DNA from 2 places in the Sphingomonas aerolata genome. Region 2 is predicted to be linked to the other one. Evidence: predicted binding sites of a transcription regulator. Region 2 holds the regulator's gene; the other holds the start of a gene.
What was found. Region 2 encodes LexA, which represses DNA repair genes until DNA is damaged. Its sites were predicted from a motif close to GTTCCNCNCTTGTTCT; they were not measured.
Positions count from the first base shown of each region.

Region 1: a site for LexA is predicted at 1,779-1,794, ahead of NEF64_RS17390 (LexA family protein). Genes of this name have one in related genera too.

Region 1 covers NZ_CP098762.1:3,795,300-3,798,547, forward strand. Annotated here, with positions in the region: gene NEF64_RS17385 (Y-family DNA polymerase) at 51-1,319, opposite strand; gene NEF64_RS17390 (LexA family protein) at 1,316-1,741, opposite strand; tRNA gene NEF64_RS17395 (tRNA-Thr) at 2,118-2,193, opposite strand; partial or broken gene NEF64_RS17400 (PAS domain-containing protein) at 2,337-3,149, shown strand.
Region 2 covers NZ_CP098762.1:1,372,315-1,375,562, reverse strand. Annotated here, with positions in the region: gene NEF64_RS06440 (molybdopterin molybdotransferase MoeA) at 1-1,034, shown strand, start outside; gene lexA (transcriptional repressor LexA) at 1,103-1,828, shown strand; gene NEF64_RS06430 (ComEC/Rec2 family competence protein) at 1,989-3,248, opposite strand, start outside.

The sequences.
Region 1 (3,248 bases), 1.6 Mb from region 2:
AACGGAAAACCGTGACGGTGTATCGCAATACTGCGTTCGCCCTTTTGACGTCATGCGCGGACCGCCGGGACGTCGGCAATCTTGGTCGTCCAAGCCGGCGACCGCATTTCCGACCGCAGCTTCCACTCCCGTTTAAAGCCCTGCGTTGCGGTCACCGCCGTCCAGGTGCCGAACTTGCCGTTGATCGCGTCGAGCGCGCCCATTAGGCGGTCGCGCTTCACCGTATCCGCCTCGAACAAAGTTCGCGGTCGCTCGTCCTCGGGCAGGAGGTCGTCGAGCAGGATACCGGCCTTGGTATAGGCATAACCGTCGCGCCACGCCCTCTCCGCTGCACGTCTTGCTGCTGCGATCAATTCAAAGCTGTCGCTCGACATGGGGTGGAGCACGACCGTGCGCGACCCACCATATTGTGGTCGGTCCGGCCTGTTCCGGTTGGTATGAAAGAAGGCGGTAAGCCGCCCCGCGACCAGTCCGTGCATCCGCAGCTTCTCGCCGGCCCGCAACGCATATTGTGACAAGGCACCCATCATCCGATCAAAGTCACACACCGGCGTGCCGAACGAGCGGGTGACCGCCATACCCTTCCGGCGGGGCGCGACGGACTCGACAGCGTCCGAGGGCACACCGCGTAGTTCGGCGACCAGCCGCTCGAGCACAACTGTGCCGACGGCGCGCGCCTGTTTCATCGGCATGTCGCGCAGCGCGCCGGCGGTGTGGATGCCGAGCCCGGTCAGCTTTCTCGCGGTGGCGCCGCCGACGCCCCAAACATCTCCGACTGAGAAATCGTCCATGATTTGTCGGCGAACGGCCTCGTCACGCAGGTCGGCGACGCCCTCCAACCGGGCGTCCTTCTTGGCCGCAGCATTCGCCAGCTTGGCCAGCGTTTTGGTTTCAGCAATGCCTACGCAGGTCGGTATCGTCGTCCACAGACGAACCTGCTCCCGCATCGCATGCGCGTGGTCGACGAGGTCCCTGCCCTCGAAGCCTGCAAGATCCAGAAAGGTCTCGTCGATCGAATAGATCTCGAAGTCACGCGCGAAGGGTTCACAGGCGGCGATGACGCGGCGCTGCATGTCACCATACAGCGTGTAGTTCGAGGAGAGGACGCGGATACCGTGCCGGCGGACGACATCGCGCAAATGGTGGATCGGATCGCCCATCTTGATGCCGAGCGCCTTTGCTTCGGCCGAGCGGGCAATCGCGCACCCGTCATTGTTCGACAGGACGATGACCGGCACCCCAACGAGGCTGCTATCAAACGCCCGTTCGCAGCTGACGTAGTAGTTGTTGCAGTCGATCAGCGCGATGGGCGCGCTCATGGCACCTTGCGCGCCACGCCGACGACGACGCCCCAGATCTCGACATATTCGTCGACAAGGATGTGCGGGAAGCCCTCAGCCTCGGGCACGAGCCAGTGCCGCCCATCCATATGCCGAAGCCGTTTCAACGTCCGCTCGCCGTGCACCAAGGCGACGACGATCGCACCGGCTTTGGGTTGCTTTGCGCGATTGACGACTATCAGGTCACCGTCGTTGATGCCAGCGCCCGCCATCGATCGCCCTTCGACCCGCATGATGTAGCTCGCAGCGGGGTGCTCGACGAGCCAGGCACCGAGATCGATCGGCTCCTCCATGTCATCCTGCGCCGGTGACGGGAATCCGGCCGGCGTGTGACACAGGAAGAACGGGACCTCGCGCGGCACTAACGCGAACGGTATTTCGTGGAGCCTCAAGATGCTCATGGGACGATTCCTTTTCCGGCCAGCCCTTTAGAGCGCAAGAACAGAAAGTGAACAACGATTCGTGTGACGACGCTGTCGTAGGGCAAGCGCGCAAGCCGAAAGCGGGCGTTTGCGAAGGCATCGAAAAGGTAGGCGTCCGGCCCGACGTGTGTTGTGGCGCGGCACTGCTGCGCGAGGCAGTCGGCTCACGGGGGTGGCCGCGTTGCGAATCATACGATGCCGGGGGGACGTGAAAGGACAGCCGTCCAACCTGGCGGCGGCGGACTAGTCGACCGGAACGTGGGCTTGCGATACCACCGCGATACCAAACCGCAGATCTCTCGAAGCTTTAGGCGACAAGTCGCCAATAAAGTTCAAGCATTTCACTGATTTAAGGTGGTGCCGCTTACAGGACTCGAACCTGTGACCCCCGCATTACGAATGCGATGCTCTACCAGCTGAGCTAAAGCGGCCCGACGACGGATATCTCCGGTCGAGGGGGCGGCGCTTAACAGGGGAAATTTGCCGTGACAAGCGCTAACCCACATTTACGTGCCGTTTACCAAGCAGCGTGCACAAGCAGCCGTAAGTGAACGGGGAAGTTTTCGGTATGGGCATGCGACGCGAGCCGGACGGCGAATACGGCGAGATCGACGAGGCCGGGACGGGGCTTCCCGGCGGGGCGACCGACGCGGGCGTCAACGACGTGATGTTCGATCTGGGCGGGGACGAACGCCGGATGCATGTCCGCGCCTATAATCACTGGGTGTCGCTGCTGAGGGGACGCCCCTATCCGACGATTGCGGACCTCGATCCGGGCTCGATCGCCGATTTCGGACCGCACAGCGTGCTGCTCGACTTCCGCACCGATCCGGGCACGGGTGCGGATCGGGATGCCGCGGCGGTGATGACGATCGATGATCCGCGAATCGCCTATCTCGGCGCCAAGCTGCGTGAGGAATGCGGGCTGGTCGGGCCGATCACGTCGATCGCCGACGTGCCGAGCCGGTCGCTGCTGTCGCGGCTGACCGACCATTATCTGCAGATCATCGCGAATCGCGCGCCGATCGGGTTCGAGGCCGAATTCGTCAACAGCCGCGGGCGAACGACGCTGTACCGCGGCATCCTCATGCCGTTCTCGTCGAGCGACGAGGGCATCGATTTCCTGTACGGCGTGATCAACTGGAAGGAACTCGCCGACGACCGGATGCAGGCGACGCTCGCCGCCGAGCTCGAGGCGGCGGTTCGTGCGGCACCGGTGCCCGCGTCCGGGCTCACCGCCTATGCCCGCCACGCGCCGACGATGCCGGGTCTTGGTACGTCGCTGGCGTCGACCGGGCACGCGCCCGCCACCTCGCCGGGCGCGCCGATCTGGGCCGACGGGCCGAGCGCTGAATTCGCCGACCCCATAGCGGCGACCGGCCCGACCGATGGCCCGGCACCCGACACGCTCGCGCATGTCGTGCTCCGGACCGATGCGGAGCCCGGCGCGATCGTCCTGCTCGTCGCCCGCGCGGGGGTGGATGGC
Region 2 (3,248 bases):
TTTCGGCGATGGACGGCTATGCGATCCGCTACGCCGATCTACCCGGGCCGTGGACGGTCATCGGCGAGAGCGCGGCCGGCCGCCCCTTCGCCGGCACGCTCGCCCCGGGCGAGGCGACGCGCATCTTCACCGGCGCGGCGATGCCGCCCGGCGCTGATACCGTCCTTGTTCAGGAAGAGGCCGCGCGCGACGGCGACCGGCTGATGCTCGACGGCGAAGGCCCCGCCTTTGAAGGCCGCAACACACGCCGCAAGGGGCTCGACTTCGCGACCGGCACGCGGCTGATCGCGGCCGGCGATCGGCTGACGCCCGCGCGCATCGCGGTCGCTGCGACCGGCGGACACGGCACGCTGTCGGTCGGCCGCCGGCTGCGCGTCGCGGTCGCCGCGACGGGGGACGAGCTCGTTCCGCCCGGCTCGACCAGCGACCCCGTCCCGCTACCGGAATCAAACGGCATCATGCTCGCCGCGATGCTCGCCGACCTGCCCGTCGACATTATCGATCTCGGAATCCTCCCCGACCGGCTCGACACGCTGCGTGACGCCTTTGCCGGGGTCGACGCCGATCTGCTGGTAACCACGGGGGGCGCGTCGGTCGGCGATCACGACCTCGTCCGCCCCGCGATCGAGGCGGCCGGCGGGGCAATCGACTTCTGGCGGATCGCGCTGCGCCCGGGCAAGCCGATGATGGCGGGTACGCTTGGCCGGACGATGCTGCTCGGCCTGCCGGGCAATCCCGTCTCCGCCTTCGTCACCGCGATCCTGTTCGTCCGCCCCGTGGTCGCGCACATGCTCGGCGCGCGCGATCCCCTGCCGCAGACGACGCATGCGCTGCTCGGCGAGGATCTTCCGCCCAACCAGTCGCGGACCGACTATATGCGCGCCGAACTGCGCAAGGGTCGCGCCTATGCCTCGACCATCCAGGACAGCTCGATGCTGCTGACGCTCGCCCGTTCGTCCTGCCTGATCATCCGCGACGGCGACGCGCCGGCGGCAAGGGCGGGCGACTCGGCGGAAATCCTCGTCATCGCGTGACGTCACCGCTTGACGAAGCTGCAAGTGTTCCATAGAAGTTCCTCGTCTGTTCCGGACGGAGAACCGTTATGCTCACGCGCAAGCAGCACGAGCTTGTCTGCTTCATCAATGACCGCCTCGCCGAGACGGGCGTGTCGCCCTCGTTCGAGGAGATGAAGGACGCGCTCGACCTGAAATCGAAATCGGGCGTGCACCGTCTGATCAGCGCGCTTGAGGAGCGCAACTTCATCCGACGCCTGCCCAACCGTGCGCGCGCGCTCGAAGTGCTGCGGATGCCCGAGCGTCCCGAGTCTGCAACAGGGCAGATGGCGGCGAAGTCGGGGCCGAAGGTGGCGGCATCGGCCGACACCGTATCTGCGCCGAACACGGCCAGCGCCACGCCCGCGTCGCCCGATCGCATCGCGGCGAACGACGTCGTCGAGATCCCGCTGCACGGCCGGATCGCCGCCGGCGTCCCAATCGAAGCCTTTGAAGGCAGTTCGATGCTCGCCGTCCCGGCCGCTTTGCTTGGCACTGGCGAGCATTATGCGCTGGAGGTTTCGGGGGACTCGATGGTCGAAGCCGGCATCCTTGACGGCGATTATGCGCTGATCCGCCGTACCGAGATCGCACGCGACGGCGAGATCGTCGTCGCGCTGATCGAGGACAGCGAAGCGACGCTGAAATATTTCCGCCGCGAGGGCGCAATGGTCCGGCTCGACCCGGCCAACCGCGCCTATGACCCCCAGCGTTATGCGCCCGCACAGGTCCGGGTTCAGGGCAAGCTGTCGGGTATCCTGCGCCGCTACGACTGACGAATGCCGGGTGGCGCTGGCGGTCATCACCGCCACGCAACCGGCAGTGGCGTTCGTGACCAACGGCCCCAGGCACCATCGTCCGCGTTTCGGAATTGCGGCCCTCCCAATCGGAGGCCCCACCTTCGCAGTATCATGACCCGACATACCCAGTCGCGACCTATCGCTCTGACCACCCCCGAGCCGGCACCCGAAACCGGACCGACGCCGCCCCCCCGGCCAGCCCATGCTGATCGCCCGCCGCCCCGAACCGTCGCATTGGCCGCGCCAGCGTCGGCGGATCGCGCCACGGGTGCCGATCTCCCGGATTGAGCACCGTCACCATCCGCCCCGTGGTCAGCGTCAACGCGATCCCCCCGGTCCGCTCAAGCACCGATCGATCGAGCTTCAGCCATCGCGGCGTACAACCACGCGGCAGCCCGCGCTCGCTGATGACGATGTCCGCGCGCCGGCAGGCGGCAACCATCTCCGCGATCGGCACCCGGTAAACGCTCCGCGTCGCCAGCACGCGCCAGGCTCGGCCGCGGGCGACAACATCGGTCAGGCACAGGTCGCGGCTGCACCGCGCATCGGGCTGATCCGCGAGCAGCAGCGGCTCACCGTCGACCCCACCATTCTCCGCCAGCGTATCGCGGACATAGTCACCCGCCCGATCGCGGAGCAGCGCGAGCCCGGCGGCGGTCCGGACCGCGACGTGGCGACCATCGCCCGTCACAAGGATATCGGGTGACGGCGTCGTCAGCGCCCAGATCGCGCCGACCGCCAAGGGCAGGATTCCGATCCGTCGCCACCGCGTCCGCCACAGCGCGATCCACACACCGCCGCCGACCATCAAGGCAAACGCCCCGTCGGGAACCGCCGGCAACGCGCGGACCGCGCCCGGTGCATGCGCCACACCGCGCGCGAGCCACAGCAGCGCGTCGAGCGCATGCTGCACCAGCCACCAGGCGGGCGCGCCAATCCCGATCGTGTCGAGCAGCAGCGCCAGCGCCTCGAACGGCATCACGACGAACGTGGTCAGCGGGATCGCGACGATGTTGGCGACCGCGCCGTACAGCCCGGCCTTGTGGAAATGATAGACCGCGATCGGCATCAGCGCCGCCTCGACGACGAGCCCGGTCAGCAACAGCGACCCCACGCCGCGCAACAGGCGCCTGCCGCGGCCCTCGTCATGCGGCGCGAACGTGGCACGGACGACGGGATGCTCGTGCAGTGCGATAATCGCGGTGATCGCGGCGAACGACAATTGGAAGCTCGGCCCGGCCAGCGATTCGGGCAGCGCGAGCATCACCGCGATCGCCCCCGTCGCGACCAGCCGCAACGTCATTGCCTCGCGCCCCATCGCCAACGCAACCAGCACCAGCAACGCCGCGACGCAGGAGCGGATCGTCGGCACCTGGCTGCCCGTCAGCACGGTATA